3 regions of the Streptomyces sp. NPDC047028 genome follow, and region 3 is predicted to be linked to each of the others. Evidence: riboswitches for the same ligand, from Rfam matches in the RefSeq annotation. Region 3 holds a riboswitch; each other region holds the start of a gene.

Region 1 (3,833 bases), on a different contig from region 3:
GACCCGTACTCGAAGCTGTTCGACGACCGGATCGTCTTCCTCGGCACCCACCTCGACGACACGGCCGCCAACGATGTGACGGCACAGTTCATGCAGCTCGAACACGCCGCCCCGGACCGGGACATCTCGCTGTACCTCAACTGCCCGGGCGGCTCGCACAGCGCGATGACAGCCGTCTACGACACGATGCGGTACGTCAGTTGCGACGTGGCCACCTACTGCCTGGGGCAGGCCGCCTCGGCCGCGGCGGTGCTGCTCGCGGCGGGGACGCCGGGGAAGCGGTTCACTCTGCCGGGCGCGCGCATCGTGCTCGAACAGCCCTCCCTGTCCGAGCCGGTGACGGGCATGCCGAGCGATCTGGCCATCCAGGCACAGGAGTTGGCCCGGGTCCGCGCGCTGATGGAGGAACTGCTCGTCCGGCACACCGGGCGCGACGCGGAGCGGGTCCGCGACGATCTGGAACGGGTGCTCGTGCTGGACGCCCCGGCAGCCGTGGAGTACGGCCTGGTGGACGGCGTCGTACCGCGGCGCGGGGCCGCGCCGACTGTCCCGGGCGCTCCGGGCGCGAGGTGAGCCGCCGGTGCTGCCCGAGGAACTTCCGCCCCTGCCCGCGCTGACGCGCGCGGAGGGTGAGCTGGTCGACCGGTACCTGGACGTCGTCGACCTGCTGGGCCGCGTCAATCCGGCCCGGGACGCCGACACCTACCGCGCCCTGCGGGCCGCTCAGGCCCTGGTGCGCAAGGCGGAGGAGTTGCGGGACGCGCTCGCCCTGATGCACCGGCGCGGCGAGACGGAACTGCACGGGGAGACCCTGGCGCGGGCGATGCGCGTGCTGGACGGCGACCGGCGGACCGCACGGCTCGTCCTGCCGCCCGGCGGGCCGGGCTGACCGGCCCCGCCGGCCGATGCCGGGCCCGGCCGAATCCGTCCCCGGGCCCCGCTCGGCACGTCGTTCGGGCTGGAGTTGAAACGGCCCGAACGACGGACCCACGTCCGGCGTATTTTCAGCATTTTTACTGTCCTTTTCGAGGACCGGCCGGCTTGCGCGGCGCATTGGGCCGTACGGCGCAATCGAGGGTTTCGGGCCAGGTCCGGGTCCCCGTACGGCACCTGACGATGTCTCGAACACAGTGAAGTCCACCCGAACGGGCGAGTGGTGAGTAACGCCACAAAGGGGCGGTTCCGTTGGGATTTTCGGACACGTGTGAGTGAAGATCCCTGACTGACGACAAGCCCCCGCCACAGCGGCGGGGCGGTCCGGGCGGACGCCGAGTCCTGCCGCCGCCCGGATGACCGGTCGACAGGAGTGGATCGGCAGGAGTGGAGGACCCGAGCAAGACGGGTCGCCGGCACGGACGTTCGTCGCAGACGGGCGGATGTGCCGCGCGGCCCTTGGGGTGAAGTCGCGGGAACGCGACCGGGCAACTTCGCCAGCCCGAATCCGACAGGTCATCCTTCACAGGCGGCTGACGAAGGGTTGCGCATGACTGCGCTCAATCGTGTCCCGTCGCTGATGGCACGCGCCGGTACGGCCTCTGCCCTCACCCTCGCGGCCGTGGGCGGCACCATCGTGGCCCCGGGCCTGTCCGCCGACGCCTCGGCCGCCACCATGGCGACGAAGGCCCTCCGGGTCGCGGCGTCCAAGAAGGGCTCCCCGTACCAGTGGGGGGCCACCGGGCCGCGCAGGTTCGACTGCTCCGGGCTCACGCTGTACTCGTACAAGAAGGCGGGCAAGAAGCTGCCCCGCACGGCGGCACAGCAGTACAACCGGACCCACCACATCTCGGCCGGCCACCGAAAACCGGGCGACCTGGTGTTCTTCCACTATGGATCCAGCGTCTACCACGTCGGCATCTACGCCGGGAAGGGAAAGATCTGGCACGCACCGAGGACGGGGGATGTGGTGAAGCTGGAGAAACTCTGGACCAAGCACGTCTGGTACGGCCGGGTCGGCTGACCCGGCTCCATGACTTGAGCGGCGCGGCTCCGGACGGGGGCCGCGCCCCGTGCTCTCCCGCCGGCCCGACCTCAGGTCGGCCCGCCTCAGGTGCCTGCCGGGCCGCCCCAGGCTTCCTGCAGGCCCGCCCCAGGACGCCTTTCGGCCCGCCCTACGTTTCCTGCTGGCCGGCGGCCGGTACCGGTTCCGCCGGGGCCGTCCAGGGCAGTTCGATCAGCACCGTCTTGCCGCCCTCGCGCGTAGGCCGGACGCGGAGCCTGCCGCCGCACTCGGCGGTGAGCCAGCGGATGATGACCATGCCGCGGCCGTTGTCCTGCTGGACGGCCGCCGGAAGTCTCTTCGGGAAACGCGGGTGACTGTCCGTGACGCCGATGCGCAGGTCCTCGTCACGGTCCAGGGCGAGGTCCACCGTGAACGTGGGGGACTGCCCGAAGGTGTGCTGTACGGCGTTGGTGGCGAGTTCGGAGACGATGAGCCGCACGGTGTCAGCCGCGTCGGTGTCCGACGGCAGGCCCCACTCCGCGAGGGTGCCCAGCACGTAGGCGCGGGCCGCGGAGACCGAGGCGGGATCGCTCGGCAGAGTGACGGATGCTTCCAGGTGGTCTGCCATGGCGATGTCGTCCCTTTCCCCCGGGGCCGCGGTCCGACAAGGAGCGGCTGGTTCGAGTACGGTCCCGGACTGGTGCTTCCTCGTCAGACTGCCACCACCGGACCGGTCACGGGGAGCGATCCACCAAGATATGCATATATCTGTCGCTCGATGCGGTGAACTCTGCGACGGCAGAGCGTATTTGGGCGGCCCGTAAGGAGTAATGGCGAGTGAGGAGGAGCCCATGCAGAACGGTCCCGCGGTGCGGCGCCGCAAACTGGGCGCCGAACTGCGCGCGCTGCGCACCGGAGCGGGGCTCACCAGTGGCGACGCGGCCCGCCTGGTGGGCTGGCACCAGTCGAAGGTGAGCCGTATCGAGACCGGCGCCAGCGGGGTGAAACCGGCCGATGTGCGGTTACTCCTCGACACCTACGGGGTCGACGACGGGCAACTGCGCGAGTTGCTGCTGGGGTTGGCGGGGTCGGAGCACGCGAGCGCCCGGCACCGCTGGTGGCACGCCTACCGGGGGATCCTGCCGCCGGCCTACCGGGACTTCATCAGCCTGGAATCGCAGGCGAGCGGCATGCGCACCCTGGAGACCACGGTGGTGCCGGGGCTGCTGCAGACGCCCGAGTACGCACGCGCTGTGACCCGGTCCGCGGTGGAGGGCCTCGACGAGGAGCGGCTGGACGCGCTGGTGGAGGTGCGCCTGGCCCGGCAGGACGTGCTGCGCTCGGATCCCCCGCTGCGGCTGAGCGCGGTGCTGGACGAGGCGGTGCTCCGGCGCGAGGTGGGCGGACCGGAGGTGATGGCCCGTCAGCTCAGACGGCTGGCGGAGGCGGCGCGGCTGCCCCAAGTCAGGCTCCAGGTACTGCCGTTCGCGACCGGGGCGCACGTCGGCCTCACCGGCCCTTTCGTTATCTTCTCCTTTCCGAGCACTTCTGATCTGGACGTGGTTGTTCTGGACCAGTTGACGAGTAGCCTCTATCTGGAACGGAAAGAAGACCTCCAGGCGTACGCGGAGGCCTTCAACACCCTTCGGATCCACGCCCTTTCACCCGAGGACTCGGTGGACTACATCACCGCGATAGGTGACGGCGCGTAGAGGAGGCACCATGACCGCACTGCCTCGGAACGTCCCTTCCAGCACCGATCTGCCCGGCGTGCGATGGCTGCGCAGCAGCTACAGCACGGGCGCGAACAACTGCGTGGAGACGGCCCGGCCGCACTCCGGCCGCGGGGCCGGGCTGCTCGCCGTGCGCGACTCCAAGCGCCCGACCGGACCCG
Region 2 (3,833 bases), on a different contig from region 3:
TCGTCGAGGATCTCCTCGATGCGCAGCAGCTGGTTGTACTTGGCGACGCGCTCGGAGCGGGCCGGGGCGCCGGTCTTGATCTGGCCGCAGTTGGTGGCGACGGCCAGGTCGGCGATGGTGACGTCCTCGGTCTCGCCGGAGCGGTGGGACATCATGCACTTGAAGCCGTTGCGCTGGGCCATCTCGACGGCGTCCAGGGTCTCGGTGAGCGAGCCGATCTGGTTGACCTTGACGAGCAGGGCGTTGGCGGAGCCCTCCTCGATGCCGCGGGCGAGGCGCTCGGGGTTGGTGACGAACAGGTCGTCGCCGACGAGCTGGACCTTGTCGCCGAGCTTGTCGGTGATGACCTTCCAGCCGGCCCAGTCGTCCTCGAACAGCGGGTCCTCGATGGAGACGAGCGGGTAGGCGGCGACCAGCTCCTCGTAGTACTCGGTCATCTCGGCGGCCGAGCGGGACTTGCCCTCGAACTCGTACTTGCCGTCCTTGTAGAACTCGGACGCGGCGACGTCGAGCGCGAGCGCGATCTGCTCGCCGGGGACGTAACCGGCCTGCTTGATGGCCTCGAGGATGAGGTCGAGCGCGGCGCGGTTGGACTCCAGGTTCGGGGCGAAGCCGCCCTCGTCGCCGAGGCCGGTGGACAGGCCCTTGGTCTTCAGCACCTTCTTGAGGGTGTGGTAGACCTCGGCGCCCCAGCGCAGGGCCTCGGAGAAGGTCTCCGCGCCGATCGGGGCGATCATGAACTCCTGGATGTCCACGTTGGAGTCGGCGTGCGACCCGCCGTTCAGGATGTTCATCATCGGCACCGGCAGCACGTGCGCGTTCGGGCCGCCCAGGTAGCGGAAGAGGGGCAGGTCGGACGCCTCGGAGGCGGCGTGGGCGACGGCGAGGGAGACACCGAGGATGGCGTTGGCGCCGAGGGCGCCCTTGTTGTCGGTGGCGTCCAGGTCGAACATGGCCTGGTCGATCAGGCGCTGCTCGGTGGCGTCGTAGCCGACGAGCTCCGGGCCGATCTGGTCCATGACGGCGAGGACGGCGTTCTCCACGCCCTTGCCCTGGTAGCGGTTGGGGTCGCCGTCACGCAGCTCGATGGCCTCGAAGGCGCCGGTGGAGGCGCCGGACGGGACGGCGGCACGACCCGTGCTGCCGTCGTCGAGGCCGACCTCGACCTCGACCGTGGGGTTGCCTCGGGAGTCCAGGATTTCCCGGGCTACGACGACGTCGATGGACGGCACGAGCATCTCCTTCTGGGATGTGACGCTGAAAGTGCGGGGCGCGGTGCCTTACGGCGGTGCCTTGCGACTAGAGCCTAACCGTCCCGGGCGCGTCGGCCACCGACCGACCGTCCCGTGGACAGGGAGACCGTACCCATTGTTCACCACCGGAACAAAGGGTCGGTGCACGGGGCACGGGAAAGGGGCGGGCGGACGGTCGGGGAGGCAGCCGGGCGGGCGCGCGACCGGGCCGGGTAGAACAGACCCCGCCCCGGTGCGTACGGGGGAAGACGCACCGGGGCGGGGAACCCGTGGGGACGGGGGCGGGGCCGCTGCCTACTTCAGGTGCAGCTGCTGGCCCGGGAAGATGAGGTCGGCGTTGTCGACGATGTCCTTGTTCAGCTTGAACAGCTTCTCCCAGCCGCCGTCGACGTGGTGCTTCGCGGCGATGGAGCTGAGGGTGTCACCCTTGACAACCTTGTACTCGCCGTCGCCCTTCTTGACCTTCTTGCCGGTCGGGGTGGTGACGGTCTTCTCGCTCTTGGCGGCCGGACGGTCGGCGGAGCGGGAGGCGGCCTGCTGGTCGCCGGAGCGGCTGGTGGTGCTGCTCGACGAGGAGCTGTTCGACGAGCTGTTCGAGGACGTGCTCGGGGCGGAGCCGTTGTAGGGGGTGCTCGTCAGGCCCGTGCCGCACACCGGCCAGGCGCCCTTGCCCTGGGCGGCGAGGACCTTCTCGGCGACGGCTATCTGCTGGGCCTTGGTGGCCTGGTTGGCCTGCGCGGCGTACTGCGTGCCGCCGTACGCGGCCCAGGTGGAGGCGGAGAACTGCAGGCCGCCGTAGTAGCCGTTGCCGGTGTTGATGGACCAGTTGCCGCCGGACTCGCACTGGGCGACCGTGTCCCACTGGGAGGCCGTGGCGGCGGAGGCGTTGCCGGCCGCCATGAGCGGGGCGGCGACGGCGGCGCCGGTGACCCCGGCGAGAGCGATGGCGCGGGTGGCCTTGGACGGACGACGGTGCTTGCCCTTGCCGGAGAACAGCATGGATTGATCCCCTCACCGACGCCTGCGAGGTGAGCTGTCGGGTTCGGGCCGGTTGAGTTGCCCGGCCGCACGCCCGCTGTCGCGGCGTGCGGCTTCACCCCCAGCCGGTCCCAGCTCAACTGCTGGGCCCGGCACTTACCTTGGGTCCCCCGCTCCTGCCTGCGGCGCATGACGCGACGACTGTTCCCGGGCAACCGCTGGCAGGATTCGGCGTTGCGACTGCCGGGGCTCGTGGTGACGAGCGGTCCTGACCGTAGACACGCGATCCGGGGAATTTCAAAGACGATCAGGGCTTCTGAGACTCATCCCACACTTTCACCAAATCGGACATCACCGGGCGAAGCGGGGCGCCAACTACCCCTGTCCCGCATCCGTTTACGCCCCGACTCGCAGGGTCTGACCGGGCGCGATGCGGTTCGGGTCGGTTCCGATCGTCTTCTTGTTCGTCGCGTAGAGCGCGTGCCATCCGCCGTCGACGTCAAGGGAGTCGGCGATGGAGGCGAGCGTGTCCCCTTCGCGGACGGTGTAGGTGCTCACGCCGCGGGAGGCGTGCCGGCCGGACGAGGCGTCATCCTGACCGTTTGTCACGCTTTCGTCCGCACTGCCCCCACGGTGACGTCCACCACTACTGAGCGCGCCGGTGTCGACCAGGCTCCAAGAGCTGCCGCTCTGCCACGAATTGTCCGAGTCGTCGGTTCCGGGCGTGGTGGTGGACGCACTGTCGTCAGCCTGCGACGTGCCCGGGTCGGACGATGCCGACTTGTCGGACTTCGGGGTGTTGGTCCCGCCACTGCCGGCGTCGCTCCCGCCGGCCTCGTCGGATGCGGACGGTGCACCGGAGCCGGAGTCGGCGTCCGAGCCCGTCCCCGAGCCCTTGCCCGCGTCGGGGGACGGCGTGGTGGAGGAGCCCGTCCCGGAGCCGGAGTCGGCGTCCGAGCCCGTGCCCGAACCGGTGCCGGGGGTGGACGGGGAGCCGGAGCCGGAGCCGGACGGCGAATCCGGCAGACCGGATGAATCGGAGGTACCGGCCGAATCACCGGAACCGGTCGTTCCGGACGAGTCGCCCGAGTCGCCCGCGTCGGCGGAGCCGCCGGTGCCGCCGCTTCCCGGGTCCACGGTCACCGAACCGGAGTCGGAGGTCAGCCCGGAGAGGAGGGCGCAGGTGGCCCACGGGGTGGTGCCCCGGTCGTCGAGGATCTTCTCGGCGACGGCGATCTGCTGCGAGCGGCTGGCCAGGTCGGGGCTGGAGGCGAACTGGTCGCCGCCGTACTTGTCCCAGTCCTCCTGGGACATCTGCAGCCCGCCGTAGTAGCCGTTGCCCGGGTTCGCGCTCCAGGAGCCGCCGCTCTCGCACTCGGCCACCTTGTCCCACGTGGTGCCGTCGGCCGCGTGGGCGCTCGCGGCGCCGAGCAGCGGGAGGGCCAGGGCGGAGCCGGTCACTCCTGCCGCGACGAGGATGGCCGGAGCCTGACGGGGGCGACGGTGACGACCGTTCCCGGAGAGCATGCGGGAGCCTTTCGGGTGACAACAGGAGCGGCGCGGCGGTGAAGCTGGGGCGCCACGCTGAGGGGTGAACGTATC
Region 3 (3,833 bases):
CGGCCAGCGCCGGGACCAGCCCGATCGTGATCGCCGCCACCCCCACCACCGCGACCGGGACCGCGTACCGTGCTGCCTTGCGGCGCGCCGAGGGCCGGTCCTCGTCGTGCGCGGCGCCCGCCACGTCGTCGGTTTCGTACGGTGCCATGTGTGCCCTACCTCCGTCGTCGGCGGCGGCTGTCGTCACGCTGGTCCCCCTGAGCCGCCATTCTCACCCGAATCGGTGAGGAGTGGTGATTTCCGTGGTTTCCATCTCACCAAATCGGCCGTGAGGAAGCGTCAGACCTCGGAGCCAACTCGTGTACGACTGCGGTATGACATGCCGGGGCGGCATCTCCCCCGACCCGTAGGGGTCGTACGGGAGACACCGCGGGTGCGGGTCGGACACGGCGGGACCGTGCACGGCGGACCGTGTACCGCGGGACCGCGGCTGCCTACGCCGAAGGGGCGGACGGGCGTTCAGGCGTCCGGCCGTTCAGCCCGCGCGGTGCACCACGGCGTCGCACAGTTCGAGCAGCGCGGCCTTGGAGTCGCACTCGGGCAGCGGCGCGAGCGCGGAGCGCGCCTCCTCCGCGTAGCGGACGGTGTCGCGGCGGGCCTGCTCCAGCGCGGGGTGCGCGCGCAGCGCGGCGAGCGCCTCGGCGTGCCGGGCGTCGTCGCTGAGGTCGGAGTCGAGCAGCGCGCACAGCGCGACGTCCTCGGCCAGCCCGAGCCGGGCAGCCCGCTCGCGCAGCCGGAGCACGGGCAGGGTCGGGATGCCCTCGCGCAGGTCGGTGCCGGGGGTCTTGCCGGACTCGTGGGAGTCGGAGGCGATGTCCAGGACGTCGTCGGCGAGCTGGAAGGCGACGCCGAGCCGTTCGCCGTACTGGGTGAGGACGTCGACGACCGTCTCGTCGGCGCCGGACATCATCGCGCCGAACCGGCACGAGACGGCCACCAGCGAGCCGGTCTTGCCGCCCAGCACGTCCAGGTAGTGCTCGACGTGGTCGCGGCCGTCCGTGGGGCCGGCGGTCTCCAGGATCTGCCCGGTCACCAGCCGTTCGAACGCGAGGGCCTGCACCCGGACCGCCTCCGGCCCGAGGTCGGCGAGGATCTGGGAGGCGCGAGCGAAGAGGAAGTCGCCGGTCAGCACGGCGACGGAGTTGCCCCAGCGGGTGTTGGCGCTGGCCACACCGCGTCGTACGGCGGCCTCGTCCATCACGTCGTCGTGGTACAGCGTCGCCAGGTGGGTCAGCTCCACGACGACGGCGGACGGGACGACGCCGGGTGCGTAGGGGTCGCCGAACTGTGCCGCGAGCATCACCAGGAGCGGCCGGAACCGCTTCCCGCCGGCCCGGACGAGGTGCTGCGCGGCCTCCGTGATGAACGGGACCTCGCTCTTGGTGGCCTCGAGCAAGCCTTCCTCGACAGCCGCCAATCCGGCCTGGACATCGGCTTCCAGAGCCTGGTCCCGCACGCTCAGCCCGAACGGCCCGACGACGGTCACGAGGGGTCTCCTGTCTGCTGGTGTCTGCTGGCGATTACACGGTTTGTCGATAGGTCGCTGCCATCACTCAAGTCAGCGTATCCGGTCAGCTTTCGATCACCGCTAGCGCCCACCGCTACAGGCCGGGCCGTACCGGACCACTCCCGGCAGGCCCGCGATCGGATGACAGAAACGGACATTTATCGACTTAACGGATTCCGCGAGATTTGCACAAAAGCACGCATCCCCGAGAACCACGGACACGGATGGCGGCATTCCGGGACGAGCAAATCCCCCATGTCTGATTTTGCATAATTTGCCATTTCGTGAATTGGGTCACGCGAGCCCCGTACCGCCCCATGGCGCACCTCCTCCACATCCCCCCTTGCGTCACCGGCTAGTTGAGGATTGGCGGCTGCAAAGGATCAAGTACTCGAAACGGTACAGACCAAGGTCAACTGACGCGTTGTGTGAATCCGGTACTTGTTCCCGACATGTGCTCTCGCATACGTTCCCGGCCGTCGGACGGACGCCGAATCCTGCCACCGCCCGACACCACCCATCGACGAACTCATTTCGTGTGGCAGGAGCGGGGGACCCAGGTAAGTCGCCGGACCGGACGGCAGTCGTCGTACCGGAACGGCTTGGGGTGAAGTCGTGCCGCCGTCCGCGCGGCGCGACCGGGCACCTCCCCGCCCGAACCCGACAGCTCACCTCGCAGGCGACGGAGAGGAACATCCCCATGTCTGCTGCCGCCCAGCACCGCCGCCCCCGCACCCGCCGCCTCGTCCGCACCCTCGCCGTCGCCGGCACCGGCGCCGCCGTCCTCGCGCTTCCCCTCATCGGCGCCACCAGCGCCTCCGCGGCCACCGCCACCTCCGCGACGCCCTCCACCACCCTCGCCGGCTACCCGAACAACCTCGACGGCTGGATCCGCGAGTCCCTGGCGATCATGGCCGAGCGGCACATCCCGGGCACCTACGACGGCATCTACCGCAACGTGATGCGCGAGTCCTCCGGCAACCCCGCCGCCATCAACCTCTGGGACTCCAACGCGGTCGCCGGCACCCCGTCCAAGGGCCTGCTCCAGGTGATCGACCCGACGTTCACCGCCTACCACGTGCCCGGCACCTCCTTCGACCCCTACGACCCGGTCGCGAACATCACCGCCGCCTGCAACTACGCGGCCGCGCGCTACGGCTCCATCGACAACGTGTTCGGCGCGTACTGAGGCCGGCGATCCCAGGCCTGGACTCGTCAGAGGCTCGGGAACAGTCTTTCGAGGACGACGGCGATGCCGTCGTCCTCGTTCGACGAGGTGACCTCGTCGGCGACCGCCTTCAGCTCCGGATGGGCGTTCGCCATGGCGACACCGTGCCCGGCCCACTCGAACATCGGGATGTCGTTGGGCATGTCCCCGAAGGCGACCGCCCGCTCGGCCGCCAGGCCCAGGTGAGCGGCGGCCAGCGCGAGACCCGCCGCCTTGGTGACCCCGCGCGGCTGGAGCTCCACGGTCCCGGGGCCCGACATGGTGACCGTGGCCAGCGAATCGACCACACCGCGCGCGATGGTCGCCAACTCGTCGTCCGACAGGGTGTGGTGGCGCAGCAGCACCTTGCTGATCGGCGCGCGCCACAGGTCGTCGCGCCGGCCGACCCGCACGGCCGGCAGCGTGGGGTGCGGCATCCGGTACCCCGGCTCGATCAGCGTGAGCCCGTCCACGCCGTCCTGGTCGACGGCCGCGTACACCTGGCCCACCTCGGCCTCGATCTTGCCGAGCGCGGTCTCCGCCAGCTCCCGGTCCAGGCGGACCGACCACAGCAGACGGCCGGCGCCGACGTCGTACACCTGCGCGCCCTGTCCGCACACCGCGAGCCCCGTGCAGCCCAGCTCCTTGAGGAGCGGCCGCACTCTGGGCGCCGGGCGGCCGGTGACCACCAGGTGCCGTGCCCCGGCGCGCGCCACCCGCGCGAGCGCGGCGCGCGACCGTTCGGAGACGGTGTCGTCACCGCGCAGCAGCGTTCCGTCCAGGTCGGTGGCGACGAGTGAATATGCGGGGGAGGCGGCCATGATCAGAGAATACGGACATCGCGCCCCACCCACTCACCCTGTCTTTTCGCTCAGTTGTGTGCCCGCTGCCCCCAAGTGGTGCCCACGGGCCCCGTGATGGCGCGCACGGGACCGGAGGCGTGCGGGACGCGGGGGGGCGGGAGTTGCGACGGACCGGCGCAAGGGTTGCGGGGCGCATCCCCCGGCGGCGGCCCACGGGGGGGCGTCCTTCGGCGACGGTCCACGGGGGGCGTCCTCCGGCGGCGGTCCGCCGGGCGCGCTCCGCCGCGGCCTTTCGCCGGGGACGGTCCGGCGGCGG

Evidence for each region. A riboswitch is a leader RNA that binds a small molecule or an ion and turns the genes downstream of it on or off. The one in region 3 is predicted to bind cyclic di-AMP.
Region 1: linked by a shared signal. The riboswitch ahead of ABZ854_RS02805 (C40 family peptidase) and the one ahead of ABZ854_RS00580 (transglycosylase SLT domain-containing protein) in region 3 are both predicted to bind cyclic di-AMP.
Region 2: linked by a shared signal. The riboswitch ahead of ABZ854_RS11100 (transglycosylase family protein) and the one ahead of ABZ854_RS00580 (transglycosylase SLT domain-containing protein) in region 3 are both predicted to bind cyclic di-AMP.

The regions. Positions count from the first base shown of each region.
Region 1 is NZ_JBEYVS010000002.1:144,199-148,031, reverse strand. It holds gene ABZ854_RS02815 (ATP-dependent Clp protease proteolytic subunit) at 1-573, shown strand, start outside; gene ABZ854_RS02810 (hypothetical protein) at 581-889, shown strand; cyclic di-AMP (ydaO/yuaA leader) riboswitch at 1,257-1,480, shown strand; gene ABZ854_RS02805 (C40 family peptidase) at 1,484-1,957, shown strand; gene ABZ854_RS02800 (ATP-binding protein) at 2,109-2,567, opposite strand; gene ABZ854_RS02795 (helix-turn-helix transcriptional regulator) at 2,791-3,651, shown strand; gene ABZ854_RS02790 (DUF397 domain-containing protein) at 3,662-3,833, shown strand, end outside.
Region 2 is NZ_JBEYVS010000009.1:107,444-111,276, forward strand. It holds gene eno (phosphopyruvate hydratase) at 1-1,238, opposite strand, end outside; gene ABZ854_RS11100 (transglycosylase family protein) at 1,548-2,252, opposite strand; cyclic di-AMP (ydaO/yuaA leader) riboswitch at 2,257-2,429, opposite strand; gene ABZ854_RS11105 (transglycosylase family protein) at 2,628-3,758, opposite strand.
Region 3 is NZ_JBEYVS010000001.1:116,341-120,173, reverse strand. It holds gene ABZ854_RS00590 (sigma-E factor regulatory protein RseB domain-containing protein) at 1-148, opposite strand, end outside; gene ABZ854_RS00585 (polyprenyl synthetase family protein) at 476-1,486, opposite strand; cyclic di-AMP (ydaO/yuaA leader) riboswitch at 2,019-2,202, shown strand; gene ABZ854_RS00580 (transglycosylase SLT domain-containing protein) at 2,208-2,696, shown strand; gene ABZ854_RS00575 (Cof-type HAD-IIB family hydrolase) at 2,723-3,535, opposite strand.